DNA from 2 places in the Pseudomonas medicaginis genome. Region 2 is predicted to be linked to the other one. Evidence: riboswitches for the same ligand, from Rfam matches in the RefSeq annotation. Region 2 holds a riboswitch; the other holds the start of a gene.
What was found. Region 2 has a riboswitch for cobalamin ahead of cobO (cob(I)yrinic acid a,c-diamide adenosyltransferase). Riboswitches for the same ligand answer to the same signal wherever they lie in the genome.
Positions count from the first base shown of each region.

Region 1: another riboswitch for cobalamin. It lies ahead of cobW (cobalamin biosynthesis protein CobW); the one in region 2 lies ahead of cobO (cob(I)yrinic acid a,c-diamide adenosyltransferase).

Region 1 covers NZ_OZ221631.1:2,745,550-2,755,040, reverse strand. Annotated here, with positions in the region: gene ACMTA2_RS12240 (magnesium chelatase ATPase subunit I) at 1-864, opposite strand, end outside; gene cobN (cobaltochelatase subunit CobN) at 1,072-4,845, opposite strand; gene cobW (cobalamin biosynthesis protein CobW) at 4,849-5,913, opposite strand; cobalamin riboswitch at 6,013-6,227, opposite strand; cobalamin riboswitch at 6,437-6,659, shown strand; gene ACMTA2_RS12225 (CbtB domain-containing protein) at 6,761-6,949, shown strand; gene ACMTA2_RS12220 (CbtA family protein) at 6,961-7,656, shown strand; gene ACMTA2_RS12215 (cobalamin biosynthesis protein) at 7,653-8,057, shown strand; gene cobM (precorrin-4 C(11)-methyltransferase) at 8,134-8,880, shown strand; gene nfuA (Fe-S biogenesis protein NfuA) at 9,002-9,491, opposite strand, start outside.
Region 2 covers NZ_OZ221631.1:5,701,037-5,710,527, forward strand. Annotated here, with positions in the region: gene ACMTA2_RS24935 (cobyric acid synthase) at 1-467, opposite strand, end outside; gene cobD (threonine-phosphate decarboxylase CobD) at 464-1,456, opposite strand; gene cbiB (adenosylcobinamide-phosphate synthase CbiB) at 1,449-2,357, opposite strand; gene bluB (5,6-dimethylbenzimidazole synthase) at 2,354-3,004, opposite strand; gene ACMTA2_RS24955 (cobyrinic acid a,c-diamide synthase CobB) at 3,001-4,377, opposite strand; gene cobO (cob(I)yrinic acid a,c-diamide adenosyltransferase) at 4,389-5,000, opposite strand; cobalamin riboswitch at 5,095-5,303, opposite strand; gene ACMTA2_RS24965 (hypothetical protein) at 5,463-6,047, shown strand; gene ACMTA2_RS24970 (PQQ-dependent sugar dehydrogenase) at 6,165-7,475, shown strand; gene ACMTA2_RS24975 (C40 family peptidase) at 7,645-8,178, opposite strand; gene ACMTA2_RS24980 (C40 family peptidase) at 8,344-8,970, opposite strand; gene hda (DnaA regulatory inactivator Hda) at 9,183-9,491, opposite strand, start outside.

The DNA of each region.
Region 1 (9,491 bases), 3.0 Mb from region 2:
TGCCGGTGCCGACTGCCCACGCCGTCGGTGACGCAAGGCAAATTCGGCGACCGCATCGATGTCTTCATCGGCAATCGCCCCGGCGCCGCGCCAGGCCGCATGGGCCCGGGCCGCCCGCAGCCAGACCAGGTCGGCGCGCAAGCCATCGACCCCGGCGGCAAAACAACGCTCGGTGATCTGCGCCAGCGCCGCGTCGTCCAGGGCGATGCCGGCCAAGCGGTCACGCGCCTGTTGGCAACGTTCGCGCAACTGCTGCTGGGTCGCCTCCCACTGCCCGCAGAACGCCAGCGGATCGCTGTCGAAATCCAGGCGCCGCCGAATGATCTGGCCCCGTTCAGCTGGTGCGGTGTGACCGTCGAGGGCGACGTTCAGACCGAAGCGGTCGAGCAACTGCGGGCGCAGCTCACCCTCTTCCGGGTTCATGGTGCCGATCAGCACAAAGCGCGCCGGATGCCGATGGGAAATGCCGTCACGTTCGATCAGGTTGGTGCCACTGGCGGCCACATCGAGCAGCAGATCCACCAGGTGATCGGGCAGCAGGTTCACTTCGTCGACATAGAGCACGCCACCGTCAGCCTTGGCCAGCACTCCGGGGGAGAACTGCGCGCGCCCTTCCCCCAGCGCCGCGTCCAGGTCCAGGGTGCCCACCAGCCGCTCTTCGGTGGCACCGAGGGGCAAGGTGACGAATTGACCGCTGGCCAGCAGGTCCGCCAGGCCCCGGGCCAACGTGGATTTGGCGATGCCCCGCGGCCCTTCGATCAGCACACCGCCAATTTTCGGGTCAATGGCGGCCAGGCACAGGGCCAGTTTCAGGTCATCGGCGCCGACCACGGCGGAGAGCGGGAAATGGGGGGTGTCGGTCATGGTGAATTCTCGGGAGTGGTCGGTAAGCTCAGTGTGTACACAGTCTTTGTGGCGAGGGGATTTATCCCGCTGGGCTGCGCAGCAGCCCCAAAATATCACCGTGGTAAAACTGGCACACCGAGGTGGGCTGATAGGGGATCGCTTTGCGATCCAACGAGGATAAATCCCCTCGCCACAGGTTCTGCACATGCCTGCTGATTGTGCACATCAGCCATCTTCCTCAATGTCGAGCAACAGATTCTCCAGCGCCTCGCGGTATTCGCCCGGCGCCTGCCACATGCCCCGCTGCTGCGCCTCGAGCATGCGCTCGGTCATGTCCCGCAGGGCATCAGGGTTGTGCTGGCGGACGAAATCCCGCGTGTCCGGGTCGAGCAGGTAGGCATCGGCCAGCAAGGCGTACTGGTGATCGTCGATCAACCGGGTGGTGGCGTCGAAGGCGAACAGGTTGTCCACCGTCGCCGCCAGTTCGAACGCGCCTTTATAGCCGTGACGCTTCACGCCGTCGATCCACTTCGGATTCGCTGCGCGGGAACGGATGACGCGGTTGAGCTCTTCCTTCAGGGTACGGATCTTGGGCAAATCTGGCTGGCTGTGATCGCCATGGTAACTGGCCGCCGCATCACCACTGAGGGTCTCGACCGCCGCCAGCATGCCGCCCTGGAACTGGTAGTAATCGTTGGAATCGAGCAGGTCGTGCTCGCGGTTGTCCTGGTTCTGCAATACGGCCTGCACTTGGCTCAAGCGCCGGGAAAACTGTTCCTGGGCGGCGGTGCCTTCATCGCTGGCACCGTAGGCGTAGCCGCCCCAGTTCAGGTAAACCTCGGCCAGATCCTCGCGGCTCTGCCACAAGCGACCGTCGATCGCGCCCTGCACGCCTGCACCATAGGCACCGGGCTTGGCGCCGAAGACCCGCCAGCCGGCCTGGCGCGCCGCCGCATCCGCTTCAAGCCCCGACGCCAGCAAGGCGTCGCGCTCGCTGCGCACCTTGGCCGCCAAGGGGTTCAGGTCGTCCGGCTCATCGAGGGCGGCTACGGCCTGCACGGCGGCATCGAACAAGCGGATCAGGTTGGCAAAGGCATCCCGGAAGAACCCGGACACGCGCAACGTGACGTCGACCCGAGGCCGGTCCAGCAGGCTCAGCGGCAAGATCTCGAAGTCATCGACCCGCTGGCTGCCGGTGGCCCACACCGGACGCACGCCCATCAACGCCATGGCCTGGGCGATGTCGTCACCACCGGTGCGCATGGTGGCGGTGCCCCACACCGACAGGCCGAGCTGACGCAGGTGGTCACCGTGGTCCTGCAAGTGCCGCTCAAGAATCAGGTTCGCCGACTGGAAACCGATGCGCCATGCCGTGGTGGTGGGCAGGTTGCGCACGTCCACCGAGAAGAAGTTGCGCCCGGTGGGCAACACGTCGAGGCGCCCGCGACTCGGCGCACCGCTGGGGCCGGCAGGCACGAAGCGCCCGTTCAGGGCATCGAGCAAGCCGCGCATTTCCGCCGGGCCGCAAGCGTCCAGCCGCGGAGCCACGATGGATCGCAGGTTTTCAATGATGCTGCCCACCACCTCCCAACCCGGCGCGTCGAGCTGCTCCACTGCACCATCCAGCGCCTGCTCGATCAACTGTGCCGCGAACAGCTCCAGGCGCTCGCGGGTATCACCGGCGGTACGCCAAGGTTCGGCGCTGACCTGACGCAACGCCTCGGGACGGTCGCCAGCCCAGGGATCGGCCAAGGCACAGTCCAGCGGATCGAAACCCAGCCCGAACGCCTTGGCCAGCGCCCGCAACAGGCTCGACTGCGCGCCTTTGCCGTCGCCCCGGGGAATGCGCAGCAACGCCAGCAACGTGTCGATGCGCAACCGCCCGCTGGGCGACTCGCCAAAAATGTGCAGGCCGTCGCGGATCTGCGACTCCTTCAAGTCGCACAGGTAGGTGTCCAGGCGTGGCAGCCAGATCGCCGCGTCGGCCTCGCTGTCGAGGGCGACATCCAGTTGCAGCTCGCGGTCGATGTGGGTTTCGCGCACCAGGTCGAGAATATCCCGCTGCAACTCCCGGGCGCGGCGCGGATCGAGTAATTGCGCGTCGTAATACTCATCCGCCAACAACTCGAGGTGACGCAACGGCCCATAGGTTTCGGCCCGGGTCAGGGGCGGCATCAAGTGGTCGATGATGACCGCCTGGGTGCGACGCTTGGCCTGGGCGCCCTCACCCGGGTCGTTGACGATGAACGGATAGATATTCGGCAGCGGCCCCAACAGCACGTCCGGCCAGCAGTTTTCCGAGAGCCCGACGCCCTTGCCCGGCAGCCATTCAAGGTTGCCGTGCTTGCCGACGTGAATCACCCCGTGGACGCCGTAGGTGTGACGCAGCCAGAAATAAAACGCCAGGTAACTGTGGGGCGGCACCAGGTCCGGGTCGTGGTACACCGCACTCGGGTCGACCTGGTAACCCCGCGCCGGCTGGATGCCGACGAACGTCAGGCCCAGGCGCAGGCCGGCGACCATCAAGCGTCCCTCGCGGAACATCGGATCCCGCTCGGGCGAGCCCCAGCGCGCCAGCACCGCTTGGCGATTGGCTTCGGGCAGTGCGTCGAACAAGGCCTGGTACTCGGCAAGGGCCAGGCTCTGGTGACAGGGACGCAAGTCGAGGCTGTCCAGGTCGTTACTGACCCCGCCGAGCAATTGCTGGATCAACGCAGTGCCGCTCGCCGGCAGTTCAGCCGGCAATGGATAGCCTTCAACCTGCAGGGTCTGCAAGATATTCAAGGCCGCTGCCGGGGTGTCCAGACCCACACCGTTGCCGATGCGTCCGTCGCGGGTCGGGTAGTTGGCGAGGATCAGCGCCACACGCTTTTGGGCATTGGGCAAACGCGCCAGGGTGGTCCAGCGTCGGGCCAGCTCGGCGACAAAGTCCATGCGTTCGGGCGTGGCGCGGTAGCAGACCACATCGCTCTGGCTGCGCTCGCTGCGCCAGGCCAGGTCCTTGAAACTGATCGGGCGGCTGATGATCCGGCCGTCCAGTTCCGGCAAGGCAATGTGCATTGCCAGGTCCCGCGGGCCCAGGCCCTGCTCGCTGGCACGCCAGCCAGGTTCGTTGTCCTGGGCGCAAATGGCCTGGATCACCGGGATGTTGCGGCGAAACGGCCGCAAGTGCGGGGCTTCAGGGCTGGATTGAGCGAAGCCGGTGGTGTTGAGGATGACCCCTGCCTCCACCTCGTCCAGCCAGTCCTCTACCTGCGCAAGGCAAGCCGGCTCCTTCAGACTCGCCACGGCAATCGGCAACGGATTGAGCCCGGCGGCGTGCAGGCGCTGGCAAAACACGTCGATGAACGCGGTGTTCGCCGCTTGCAGGTGGGAGCGATAAAACAGCACCGCCGCCACCGGCTGCCCGACGCTCCAATCGGTTTGCCAATCGCCAAGGCTGGCGCTGGTTTTCAGCGGGTGATAGATCGCCGTGCGTGGCAGGGCCTGTGGCTCGGCCCACGGATAATCGCGGCCGAACCATTGACTGCCGAGGTTGTGAAACAGGTCCAGGGCATTGCCCAGGCCGCCCTGGCGCAAGAACTGCCAGAGCCGGTCGCGGTCCGCGGCGGCCACGTTGCTCAGGTCACTGAGTTCCGGGTCCGGTCGATCGTCCCCCGGCACCAGGATCAACTTCACTCCGCGCCCGGCCAACGCCATCAGCCGTTCGATGCCGTAGCGCCAATAGCCGATACCGCCGTGCAGCGACAGCAGGATGACCTTGGCGTGGCGCAGCACGTCTTCGAAATACAGGTCCACCGAGGCGTGGTTCTGCACCTGCATCGGATTGGCCAGGCGAAACTCCGGGTAGTCGTCCGGTAACTGCCGCGCCGCTTCGGCCAGCAGCGCCAGGCTGGAGTCGCCGCTGCACAGGATCACCAGTTCGGCGGGGGTTTGCCCCAGGTCGGCAATGTTGTCATCCGACACGAAACCGCCGGGCTGGGTCCTGAGCAGGTGCATGGCTCAGGCGCTGAGGGCGGCGCGCAACTGCGCTTCGAGCAGTGCGGCATCGAGCGCCTGGCCGATCAGCACCAGGCGGGTGACCCGCGCTTCCCCGGCGCCCCACTGGCGGTCGAAATGCTTGTCGAAACGCGTGCCGACGCCCTGGATCAAAAGGCGCATCGGCTTGTTCGGGATCGCCGCGAAACCCTTGACTCGCAGTACGCCGTGCTGGACCACCAGTTGCGTCAGTGCGTCGAGCAACAGGCTTTCGTCGGCCTGGGGCAATTCGATGGAAATGGAATCGAAGGCGTCATGATCGTGGTCATCATCGTCGCCATCGTGGTGGTGATCGTGATGGCTGTGGCGGCCGTCGATGTGTTCTTCGGAACCGGCCCCCAGGCCGATCAGCACATCCAGCGGCAGGCGACCGCTGCTGGCTTCGATGACCTTGACTGCCGGTGGCAGCTCTTCGGCGACTTCCAGGCGAACTTTGGCCAGGTCTTCTGGGCTGATCAGGTCGGCCTTGTTGAGGATCACCAGGTCGGCGCTCGCCAGTTGGTCGGCGAACAGTTCGTGCAGCGGCGATTCGTGGTCCAGGTTCGGGTCGAGTTTGCGCATGGCATCGACCTGGTCGGGGAAAGCAGCAAAGGTGCCAGCGGCCACGGCCGGGCTGTCGACCACGGTGATCACCGCATCGACGGTGCAGGCGCTGCGGATTTCCGGCCATTGGAAGGCCTGGACCAGCGGCTTGGGCAGGGCCAGGCCAGAGGTTTCGATGAGGATGTGGTCGAGGTCGCCACGCCGGGCCACCAGTTCGCGCATCACCGGGAAGAACTCTTCCTGCACCGTGCAGCACAGGCAGCCGTTGGCCAGTTCATAGACGCGGCCGTTGGCTTCCTCTTCGGTGCAGCCGATGGAGCACTGCTTGAGGATCTCGCCGTCGATGCCCAGCTCGCCGAATTCGTTGACGATCACGGCGATACGGCGGCCCTGGGCGTTGTCGAGCATGTGCCGCAGCAAGGTGGTCTTACCCGAGCCGAGGAAACCGGTGACGATGGTGACAGGGAGTTTGGCCAGTGTTTTCATCGGATGCCCTTTGGCAAGGTGGCGGGCAAACGGGACGACAACCGCTGGCACAGGCGTGCGCGGAAGATTTCGCCACCGGATCACCCCGCCCGGTTGTAGTGAAAAATCTGTCTCGAGGCAGGTCTCCTGGCTGACGGCGGGCCAATCTTTCGACTGGCAATTGCTGCGCCTTCCCGTGCGCCTTGCGTAAAAAGGCATGCACAGTGGCCTTGCAGAAACCTCACCGTTCACAGTTGCGGGGGCAGCCGCGGCTTTGACCGCGTTCCCTTCTTAGCTTCGGCGCAGGCCGAAGAACCTCGAAGGCGCAAGGCTACGCAGGGTGTGGGGGCGGGTCAATCTCCGCAAGTAAGTTCTGCGGTGTCCTTGCTACCGCCATCGCGAGCAAGCTCGCTCCCACATTGGATCTGCATTGGTCTTGAATTTTGGGCCCGGCGCAAATCCTTGTGTGGGAGCGAGCTTGCTCGCGATTGGGCAGCGCAGCGGCCCTCTCTCCGCATTGACGCCCGCCCCCCGCCCATGCTCTCCTGTGCGCCTAGTTACGGGTGCCCTTCACAGGGTGAAACGGGAAACCGGTGAATCGTGTGCTTTACTCCAAGGCCACGTCAGTCCGGTGCTGCCCCCGCAACGGTAAGCGAGCGAAGCGTCTGAACCACTGTGTCCCAGGACATGGGAAGGTGACGCTTGCAGGCCAGGCGCAAGCCCCGCCCCTCGCGAGCCCGGAGACCGGCCCATGACTCATGCATCAACAAACCCGCGGTGGGCGGGCGCTGTTCGAACCTTGGCGGGCTTTCGCCCGGGGTCTCATCGCGCTCGCTTCCCCCGCGGAACAAAATCAGAGGGAAGCGCCATGTCGACCATCAGCAGCACCGCCCGCACCGCCAGCAGCAGCACCACCTTGAGCCAACGCCTGAGCGCCGCGATCCTGGCGTCGATCCTGGGTGCGGGGCTGGTCTATTTCGCTGGCTTTTCCCACATCGAAGCGGTGCACAACGCCGCCCACGACACCCGCCACAGCGCCGCCTTCCCCTGCCATTGAGAACTGACGACATGATCAAGCGTATTGTGCAGACCGCCGGTTTCAGCGGCTTGCTGGCCGCCCTGCTGCTGACCCTGTTGCAGAGTTTCTGGGTATCGCCGCTGATTCTCCAGGCGGAAACCTTCGAGAAGGCTCCGGCGGCCGAGGTCCATGAACATGCCGACGGCGTTGCTCACACTCACGACGCCGAAGCGTGGGAGCCGGAAGATGGCTGGCAGCGCGTGCTGTCCACCACTGGCGGCAACCTGGTGGTCGCCGTGGGGTTTGCCCTGATGCTGGCGGGCTTGTACACCTTGCGCACACCGACGCGCACTGCCCAGGGCCTGCTCTGGGGCCTGGCCGGTTATGCCACGTTTGTCCTGGCGCCGACCCTCGGCCTGCCCCCGGAACTGCCCGGCACCGCGGCGGCCGACCTGGCCCAGCGGCAGATGTGGTGGATCGGCACCGCGGCATCCACGGCGGTGGGCATCGCCCTGGTCGCCTTTGGTCGGCATTGGCTGCTGAAACTGCTGGGCGTGGCGACGTTGCTGGTGCCCCACGTCATCGGAGCGCCGCAACCCGAAGTCCACTCGATGCTGGCGCCCGAAGCACTTGAGAGCCAGTTCAAGATCGCCTCGCAGGTGACCAACGTCGCATTCTGGCTGGCCCTGGGCCTGATCAGCGCCTGGCTGTTTCGCCGTGACGGCCAGGCCCACCACGACGCATGAGCAACAGGCCGATGCTGGTGGTCGGCCTGGGCTGCCAGCGTGGTTGTCCGGCCGGCACGCTGCGGGCCTTGCTCGAACAGACGTTGCGGGCCCATGGCATCGAGCTTCACCAGGTACGAGCCCTGGCCAGTATCGACCTCAAGCGTGACGAGCCCGGGCTGCTGGAACTGGCCGGGCAACTGGCCCTGCCGCTGACCTGCTTCAGTGCCCGACAGTTGGCCGGCTACGAACAACGGCTCAGCCACCGCTCCGAGATCGCTTTCGAGCGAACCGGCTGCTACGGCATCGCCGAAAGCGCCGCCCTGGCCATGGCCGACCAGTTGGGCACGATGGCCGCGACGCTGTTGATTACTCGCCAAACAGGCCCCAAGAGCACGTTGGCATTGGCGGTCGTGGCGTAAATCCCGATAATCGTCGCCCAGGATCATGAGCGATCTTCATCTGGCGGCGCTCACCCACCTTTCACAGGAGCCGGTCATGACCGTGTACTTCATCGGCGCCGGCCCCGGCGACCCGGACCTCATCACAGTCAAAGGCCAGCGATTGATCCGCCAATGCGCGGTGATCATCTACGCCGGCTCGCTGGTGCCGACCGCCGTTCTTGAAGGCCATCGCGCCGAGCAGGTGATCAACAGCGCCGAGTTGCATCTGGAACAAATCATCGAATTGATCAGGAACGCCCATTCCAAGGGCCAGGACGTGGCCCGGGTGCATTCTGGCGATCCAAGCCTGTACGGCGCCATCGGCGAGCAGATTCGTTGCCTGCGGGAACTGGACATTCCTTTCGAGATCATCCCGGGCGTGACTGCAACCTCAGCCTGCGCCGCCCTGCTGGGCGCCGAACTGACCCTGCCGGACATCTCCCAGAGCCTGATCCTCACCCGTTACGCCGATAAATCCCCGATGCCCGCTGGGGAGGAACTGGGCAGCCTGGCGCAGCACGGGGCGACCATGGCGATTCACCTGGGGGTCAACCACCTGGAAAAAATCGTCAGCGAACTGCTGCCCCACTACGGCGCCGACTGCCCGATTGCGGTGATCCACCGGGCGACGTGGCCGGATCAGGATTGGGTGATGGGGACGCTGGCAGATATTGCCGAGAAGGTGCAGGCCAAGGGTTTCCGCCGAACGGCGCTGATCCTGGTGGGAAGGGTGCTGGGCAATGATGTGTTCAGCGCGTCGTCGCTGTACCGCGCCGGGCATGCGCATCTCTATCGGCCCTGACACAATCGGCAGAGCCAACTTGGGAACCCCTGTGGGCACAGGCTGACGACTGAAACTAGTGTGGCGAGGGAGCTTGCTCCCTCGCCACACGCCGTTTCTTTCTATCCGCAGCGAACACCTATCAGTAGTAGGCGTTTTCTTTCTGCGTGTGGTCGGTCACGTCGCGTACGCCCTTGAGCTCCGGGATACGCTCGAGCAAGGTGCGCTCGATGCCTTCCTTCAAGGTCACGTCCGCCTGGCCGCAGCCCTGGCAGCCGCCGCCGAACTGGAGCACGGCGATGCCGTCTTCCACCACGTCGATCAACGAAACCTGGCCGCCGTGGCTGGCCAACCCCGGGTTGATCTCGGTTTGCAGGTAATAATTGATACGCTCGTTGACCGGGCTGTCGGCATTGACCATCGGCACCTTGGCGTTCGGTGCCTTGATGGTCAGCTGGCCGCCCATGCGGTCGGTGGCGTAATCGACGACCGCATCGTCCAGGAAGGCTTCGCTGAACGAGTCGATGTACGCGGTGAAGCTCTTGAGCCCCAACGCGGTGTCTTCGGGTTTTTCTTCCCCCGGCTTGCAGTAGGCAATGCACGTCTCTGCGTACTGGGTGCCGGGCTGGGTG
Region 2 (9,491 bases):
TCCACCGCCTCGGCAAAGCCCATGTTGGCGATGTCACCGGCGCGCAGGTTGATCTCGGCTGGGGACCCGGCGCCTTCCACCATCACCACCGGATAGGCCGCGCTCAAGCGCGCGTGGGAAGCCAGCACCGCCTGCATCGCGATGGCCTTGTAATCGTGGTAGGCCACGGCGTTCATGCTGGTGACGGCGCGGCCATGGATGATCACCTGGGCGCCGGTGTCGCTGTTGGGCTTGAGCAGCACCGGGTTCATGTCGGTGTGCGGCTCAAGGCCGGCGGCCTGGGCCTGCACCGCCTGGGCCCGACCGATCTCGCCGCCGTCGGCCGTCACCGCGCTGTTGAGCGCCATGTTCTGCGGCTTGAACGGCACCACGCTGACGCCCTGGCGCCGGACCCACCGGCACAACGCCGTGACCAGGGTACTTTTGCCAGCATCGGACGTGGTGCCTTGCACCATCAACGTGGTCATGGAGTGTCCTTGGCGTAGGCCTCGAAGGCGTGTTCGAGGCGCAGGAATTCGCTGTCGTCGGCCGGCAGCCCGAAGCGCAGGCTGCTGGTGGTCACGAACAGGCGCAGGAGAATGCCGCGATGGGCCATGAAATCGTGAAGCCCTTGGGCGTGTTCGGTCACCAACCATTGGAAGAGTCCGCAGCCGCCCTGAGGCTTGAAGCCGTGCCGCTCGAGCAACAACGCCAAGCGTTGGCTGGTGGCTTCGCAGCGTTGGCGCTGGTACACCTGGGCAGCGCTGTCCAGCAGGCACGCCTGGCCCAGCACCCGGGTCGGCCCGCTGACGACCCAGGGTCCGACTTGTTCGGCGAGCAACCTGAGCAAGCGGCGCTCGGCCAATACAAAGCCCAGGCGAACCCCGGCCAGACCAAAGAACTTGCCGAACGAACGCAAGACGATCAGCCCGACCAGATGGGTGTGCGCGGCCAGGCTCAGCGCCGGCGTGACGTCCATGAAGGCCTCATCCACCACCAGCCAGCCCCCGCGCTGGGCCAGGCGAGCATGCCAGTCCAGCAAGCGCTCGGGCGCCAGGCTCAGGCCCGTGGGGTTGTTCGGATTGACCACCACCAGCACGTCGAGGCTGTCGAGGAAGAAATCCACTTCCGTTTCCAACACTTCGCGCACGATATAGCCACTGCGGCGCCAGGCTTCGGCGTGCTCGGCGTAACACGGCGACAAGACGCCGACCTTGCCGCTGCGACGCAGGCGCGGCAACAGTTGGATGGCCATCTGCGAACCGGCCACCGGCAGCACGTCCAATGCGCCGTAGTAATCGCAGGCGGCCTGTTCCAAGCCGTCATCGGTTTCCGGCAGGCGCGCCCAGGCCCGCAAGGGGATCGCCGGGACGTCGAACGGCCAAGGCGCGAGGCCACTGGACAAATCGAGCCAATCGGCCTCGGCAATGCCGTATTGCCGGGCCGCGTTGCGCAAGCGTCCGCCGTGCTCAAGCATAAAACTCAGCTCCCAGGCAGAGAATCAGCAACCACAACCATACGCCGCGCTGGACCAATTGCCAGCCGCGATCAATGGAATCGGCACTCGCCGGCACGCCTTCACCCAACGGCGGACGCTGGTGCAGTTCGCCGTGGTAAACCGCCGCCCCGCCCAGTTCGACCCCCAGCGCACCGGCCCCGGCGGCCATCACCGGCCCGGCGTTGGGGCTGTCCCAGGTGGGCCCCTGGCGGCGCCAGCACTTGAGGGCCAGGCGGGTCTTGCCGAGCAGCGCGTAGGTCAACGCCACCAGGCGCGCCGGAATGTAGTTGAGCCCATCATCGATCTTGGCGGCGGCCCAGCCGAAGCGCTCGAAGCGTTCGTTGCGATAGCCCCACATGGCGTCGAGGGTATTGCTCAACCGGTACAACACCACACCGGGCGCGCCGGCCACGGCGAACCAGAACAGCGCGGCGAACACCGCGTCGCTGCCGTTTTCCAGGACCGATTCGGTGGCGGCGCGGGCCACGGCGGTTTCGTCCAGCTCGCGGGTTTCGCGGCTGACCAGGTAGCCGACGCGCTGGCGCGCCTGGTCAAGATCGCCGCTGCGCAACGCCTGGGCCACCGGTTCGACGTGCTCACCGAGGCTGCGCAGGCCGAGGGCACAGTACAACGCCAGGATCTCCACCAACCAGCCCACCATCGGCGCCCACGACAGGGCCGTGGCCAGCAGCGTCAGCGGCACCACGGCGATCACCCACGCCGTCACCCCGTGGCTGCGCCAGCCGCGTCCGCCGGCGTTGAAGCGTTGTTCGATGCGATCGGCAAAGCCGCCGAATGCCACCAGCGGATGCCAGCGCCGGGGCTCGCCCCACAGCGCATCCAGCGCCACTGCGGCGGCACTGAGCAACGCCACACTCATGGGCTCACTCCCCAACGGTTTTCATACAACAGTTCATTGAGCGGACGCGGTTGCGCCCAACCTTCCAGGGCGAGCATCGGCGCCGGGTAAAAACCTTCGACCGGGCCCAGGCAGAGGATCGCCAGCGGCTTGGCCCCGGCGGGCAGGCCCAGCAGGTCGGCCAGGGCCTGGGGTTCGAACAGCGATACCCAGCCCATCCCCAGCCCCTCGGCGCGGGAGGCCAGCCACAGGTTCTGGATGGCGCAGGACAGCGAGGCCAGGTCCATTTCCGGCAAGGTCCGGCGACCGAAGATGTGCCGCTCGCGGTCATCCATCAACGCCGCCACCAACACCTCGGCGCAATCGTTGATGCCTTCGACCTTGAGCGTCATGAACGCATCGCTGCGCTCACCCAAGGCCTCGGCGGTGCGGATGCGCTCCTGTTCCACCAACCGGTGGATATCGCTGCGCAAGGCGCGATCGCTGATGCGGATGAACCGCCAGGGTTGCATCAGACCGACGCTGGGCGCCTGGTGCGCAGCCTCCAGCAACCGACGCAACAGAGCCGGCTCCACCGTACCACCGCTGAAATGGCGCATGTCACGGCGCTCGGCGATGGCGCGGTAGATGGCCTCGCGTTCGGCCTGGGAGAAAGTGTTGTCGGTCATGGCCTCTTCGCGAGCAAGCCCGCTCCCACAGGGTTCAGGTGATCAAATGTGGGAGCGGGCTTGCTCGCGAAGGCGGCCTCAAGGCCAGGCGCAAACAGCCCGGCGATCGCTCGCGGATTCGACGGGAAATAAAAGTGCACATAGGAAGCCGTCATCCGCCCCTGCCGGAAAACCGCCTCCGCCCCGCGCCCACCATTGGGACTGTGCCCACGGGCAATCGGCTCAAGCTCCGTGCTGGTCAACGAATGATGGTAAGTGTGCCCACGCAGGGTGCCTTCCGGCAGCTCCACCGATTGCAGCGCCAGGGCCGCCAGGCGTTTTTGCATCTGCGCCTCACCGGCCAGCAAACCCAGCAGTTCGGCACGGGTGCCGTCGACGTCTGTCAATGAATCCAGCAGATACAGCATGCCGCCACACTCGGCGAGCAATGGCTTGTCGGCTGCATGGTGAGCCCGGATCGCTGCCAGCATCGGGGCATTCTCAGCTAACGCAACGTGATGCAGCTCGGGGTAACCGCCGGGCAGGTACAGACTGTCAGCCTCAGGCAGTTCGGTGTCATGGATCGGCGAAAAAAAGCGCAACTGCGCACCCATGGCCCGCAGCAGATCGAGACTGGCGCCGTAGGTGAAGGCAAACGCCTCGTCGCGGGCAACGGCGATGCGCACACCCTCGAGCAACGGCTCGGGATTGATCACCTCAGGGGCCGCGAATTCGACGGCAGGCGGCAGCGCGACTTCGCAGCTGCCGGCCAAGGCATCGGCCGCCGCGTCGAGGCGCAGGTCGAGGTCGTTCAACTCACTGGCCTGGACCAACCCGAGATGACGGCTGGGCAGCTCGATCCCGGTCTCCCGGGACAGCGCGCCGTACCAACGCAAGCCTTCGGTCAGGCTGCCTTCGAGCAATTGCGCGTGGCGCAAGGTGCCGACCCGGTTGGCCAAGACCCCGGCGAACGGCAGGTCCGGTTGATAGCGGGCCAGGCCCAGGGCCAGGGCGCCGAAGGTCTGGGCCATGGCCGTGCCGTCGATCACCGCCAGCACCGGCACGCCAAAATGCCGCGCCAGGTCGGCGCTGGACGGGGTGCCGTCGAACAGCCCCATCACCCCTTCGATCAGGATCAGGTCCGCTTCGGCGGCGGCTTCCCACAACAGCCGGCGGCTTTCCTGCTCGCCGACCATCCACATGTCCAATTGATAGACCGGCGCGCCGCTGGCCCGCTCCAGGATCATCGGGTCGAGGAAGTCCGGGCCGCACTTGAAGACGCGCACCTTGCGTCCCTGGTTGCGATGCAACCGGGCCAGCGCTGCGGTGACGGTGGTCTTGCCTTGGCCCGAGGCCGGCGCTGCGATCAGCACCGCCGGACAGTGGCGGGTCATGGCAGCATCGCTCACAGTTCGACGCCTTTCTGTGCCTTGATACCCGCCTGGAATGCGTGCTTGATCATGCCCATTTCAGTCACGGTGTCGGCCAGCTCAATCAGTTCGGGCTTAGCGCCGCGACCGGTCACCACCACGTGTTGCATCGGCGGACGGGCCTGCAGATCGCTCAGCACCTGATCGAGGTCGAGGTAGCCGTGCTTGAGGGCGATATTCAATTCGTCGAGCACCACCAGGCCGATGGACGGATCACTGAGCAATTGCCGCGAGACGGCCCAGGCCGCTTCGGCGGCGGCGATGTCGCGCTGGCGGTCCTGGGTTTCCCAGGTGAAGCCTTCACCCATGACATGAAAACGCACTTGCTCCGGGAAACGGCGGAAAAACAATTCTTCACCGGTGCTGTTACGACCCTTGATGAACTGCACCACGCCGCATTGCATGCCATGGCCCATGGACCGGGCCAGCATGCCGAACGCCGAGCTGCTCTTGCCCTTGCCGTTACCGGTCAGCACCAGCAACAAACCGCATTCGTTCGGCGAGTTGGCGATGCGTTCGTCGATCACGGCTTTCTTGCGCAGCATGCGCGCCAGGTGGCGCTCATCGCGATCAGACGTATCGGTCATGAGGGAGTCGGTCATGGGGGCTCTCCGTTGGGATTGGATAACGGCGGGCGGGCACAAAAAAGGACGGCAACAAGCCTGGCATCGCCCACCGTGATGCCGTTGGATGGATCAGGCCGGTCTCCGGGCTCATGAGCGGCACAATGCCGGTCTGTGCGCCTTCCCATGTCTGCGACACAGTGGCTTGAGCACAGCGTTGACTCATTTACCGTTGCGGGGGCAGCGCCGGGTTCGTATGCACTCACCGGCTTCCCTGTTTCACTCTGTCGGCCACGGCCACAGAGCACCTGAAACAAGCGGCGAAGGTTAGAGGGTTGGGGGTGGAGCGTCAATTAAAGCCGCCACGGCTTATGTACCGAACATTGGCCCGGATCAATAAAGTGACGTCAATCTTGTGCCACGCTGCGGCAAGTGATATCAAATAGGCATCACGACCCGATATCACAAGAACAAGAGGGCAAAAACATGCAAGGCATGCTCATCAGCAATCCAAAGCTGGAATTCCTGCGTCCGGTACTGGAACGCTGGTTTGATTGCATCGACCGCTACAATGCCGTGCGCGGCGATAATGACACGCCCTATTGGTTCGATGAACGGGCCAACCTTGGCTTGCTCTCGGCCGCCGCCTGGATGGCAGAGATGGTGACGCTGCAGAACGCGCCGACTCGCAAGCAGAATGAAGAAGGCGAACGTAACGTCAGCGCCGATCTGTTTATCGCCAGCACCGAGGAACGCGCCTTCATCCAGGCCACCCAACGCTGGCCCAAGGTCAACAACCTGAACCTGACCCAGCCACTGTCGGAAGCCACCAGCGATGCCAAGCGCATCAGCTACGCCAGCGACCTGAAGCTGGGCTGCCTGTTCGTCTCGCCGCAAAAAGCCCAGCAAAGCGCCACACCCGAAGAACTGCAGGACATGATCGACGACCTGCAGAAGGAAAACACCTGCGCCGTGGCCTGGTACTTCCCTTACGCCTATCGCAAGCTGCGCAACGAAGCCGGGCAGTACCACCCTGGCATCGCGGTGCTGTTCAAACAGGCCCATGGTTGATTCATTGCACACAAGAAGCTGTGGGAACCTGCCTGGCTGACTGGCCTACCCACAGTTGAACCATCGCGCGTCTACGCTTCTCTATGAATAACCACATGCATTCATAGGGAAGCCAGCATGCTCAAGCCACCCCACCTTCTGATCGTCGCCCTTGCCACCGGGCTTGTCGCTTGTGGCGAGTCTTCCACCCTGCAAGTCTCCGATGGCACCGGCCCCGCGCCAAAACTGCCTGAACCGAACAAGACCCTGATCCCCACCGTCAACATCGCCGAAGCCATCGGCTGGCCGGAGGGGGCCAAGCCGACCGCGGCCCCGGGCCTGCAAGTGGGGGCGTTCGCCGAAGGGCTGGACCATCCGCGCTGGCTCTATGTGTTGCCCAATGGCGATGTGCTGGTAGCCGAAACCAACGCCCCGCCCAAGCCGGACGACGCCAAGGGCATTCGTGGCTGGGTGATGAAAAAGGTCATGGGCCGCGCCGGAGCCGGGGTGCCCAGCCCCAATCGCATCACGTTGTTGCGCGACACCGATCACGACGGCGTTGCCGAAACCCGTACGGTGTTCCTGGAAAACCTCAACTCGCCCTTCGGCATGACCCTGATCGGCAATGACCTGTACGTGGCCGATACCGACCGACTGATCCGCTTCCCCTACAAGGATGGCGACACGCAAATCAAGGCCCAGCCGACCAAAGTCGTCGATCTGCCCGGTGGCACCCTCAACCACCACTGGACCAAAAACGTGATTGCCAGCCGTGACGGCAGCAAGCTGTACGTCACCACCGGCTCGAACAGCAACGTTGCGGAAAATGGCATGGAGGCCGAAGAAGGTCGCGCCGCCATCTGGGAAGTGGACCGTGCCAGCGGCAATCACCGGATCTTCGCCTCGGGCCTGCGCAACCCCAACGGCTTGGCCTGGGAGCCCCGCAGCGGCGCGCTGTGGACAGCGGTCAACGAGCGGGATGAGATCGGCAGCGACCTGGTGCCGGACTACATCACCTCGGTCAAGGACGGCGCCTTTTATGGCTGGCCCTATAGCTATTACGGGCAGAACGTCGATACCCGGGTCGAACCCCAGAACCCGGCCCTGGTGGCCAAGGCCATCGCTCCGGACTACGCCGTGGGGCCCCACACGGCATCATTGGGCCTGACCTTCGCCGAGGGCAGCACCTTGCCCGCACCGTTTACCGAAGGGGCTTTCGTCGGCCAGCACGGCTCCTGGAACCGTAAGCCCCACAGTGGCTATAAGGTGATTTTCGTACCGTTCAATGGCGGCAAACCGGTGGGGCAACCGGTGGATGTGCTGACCGGGTTCCTCGATGCGGACGAGAAAGCCCAGGGCCGGCCGGTGGGCGTGGTGATTGATAAACAAGGCGGGCTTTTGGTGGCCGATGACGTGGGGAACAAGATCTGGAGGGTGTCCGCTAAATAAAACTGTCCACCTTTGTGGCGAGGGGATTTATCCCCGCTGGGCTGCGAAGCAGCCCCAAAATAGCTGCCTGGTTGCGAGTCGCCTGACACGCCGCGATTTGCGGTAGTGGGGCTGCTGCGCAGCCAGCGGGGATACCCCCCGTCACAAAGTGCATCCGCGCAACGCCATCTCAGGGATTACGCGCCAGGTGCTCCGGTTGCAACACACGCTTGGCGCCCAGGTAAGCCTTCTGCCAATAAGCCTTGGACAGGCTGTCGAGCTTGACCGTGCCACCCGTGGCCGGCGCATGCACGAAGCGCCCCTCGCCGACATAGATCCCCGCGTGGCTGACCTGGGAGCCGCCGTTGGTGGCGAAGAAAACCAGGTCACCGCTCTGCAACGCGTCCTTACCCACTTCAGGCGCCCGCATGCTGATCATTTCCCGCGTGGAACGTGGCAGCGCAATACCGGCGGCGTCGCGGTACACATAGCCGATCAAGCCACTGCAATCGAAGCCTGAATCCGGCGTGTTACCGCCCCAACGATAAGGCGTACCCACCAGGCCCAGCGCCCGGAAGAGCACATCTTCGGCGGCCGGGGAAAAGGATTGCGAGGGGGCAAAGACCACCGGGGCCCGCACCGGTGCTGGCGGCGGGGTACGGCTGGCACACGCACTGAGCAGTGCGGCGAAGAACATGAGCGAGAGGCGGGCCGACGTCGACATATGCAGAACAATCCTGATCTGGATGCGGCTTTTCTGCCGTGGGCATGAAAACAAATCCGCCTGCGTAATACGCAGGCGGATTGCCATCAATCAATGATCAAGGATTCTAGCGGCTATGCAGCAAACTTCAAGTAAGACTTTAAGTTTGCCTTACAAACTGTGTGCTTACTTGCGAGCAGTGACCACGGTCGGTGCCATGGCGAGGGCGCGCTTGGCTTCGATGAAAGTCTTGCTCCAGTAGCTGTCGCCCAGGCTGTCGATCCGCACGCCACCGCTGCGGCGGCTGCTGGAATGGATGAACTGGTTGTCGCCCAGGTAGATACCGGCGTGGCTGACGCGCCCGCGACGACCGTTGGTGCTGAAGAACAGCAGGTCACCGGGCTCCAACTGGTTGCGTGCTACCAGCGGGGCGTTCACGTTGATCATTTCGCGAGTGGAACGCGGCAGGTTCATGCCGGCCTCTTCGCGGAACAGGTAGCCAATGAAACCGCTGCAATCGAACCCGGCTTCAGAGGTGCCGCCAAAGCGATAACGGGTGCCGATCAACGACATGCCACGTTCCAGGATGCTGTCGGCCAGCACCGGAAGTTGGTAAGGCTTGTTGCCGGCGAAGGCTGCCAGCTCTTTGTCGTTGGCCATTTCTTCCTGGAAGGACACGGAGGAAGACTGGGCGGTAACGGTGTTCTGAACCTGTGGTTGTTGTACTTGCTGGGACACTGGGGAGTGGGCAGCGCAACCGAACAACAGGGTAACGAGTGCGAGAGGCACGAGGGGTGCGAAGCGATTTAGCATGGGCACGACCGTGGCTGGAGTAGTAAAGATGGCGAGACTATGCCTTCTATCAACCTCATTTGCAAATTCAATCGATGCAAATGTGACTTCTCGGTTTTGCGTTTACATCTAAGCGCTTAAGCCCATTTTGAACGTCACGTGGCCTGCCGCCCAGCAGGACCGTGGGTTTCGTCGCGCCCAGAGCAGGCCAAGAGCCACTACTTGCAACGCTTCTACCAGCCCAATGTTTCTTTCAAAAAAGGAATAGTCAGCTTGCGCTGGGCCTGGAGCGAGGCCTGGTCGAGGCGTTCGAGCAGTTCGAACAACGCGCTCATGCTGCGGGTACCACGGGTGAGGATGAAATGCCCGACTTCGTCGGTCAGGTGCAGGCCACGTCGGGAAGCGCGCAGTTGCAAGGCACGGAGCTTGTCTTCGTCGGACAGCGGGCGCATCTGGAAGATCAGCGCCAGGGTGAGGCGGGATTTAAGGTCCGCCAGCTTCACTGGCAGTTCCCGAGGCGAGGTCGAGGCGGCGATCAGCAA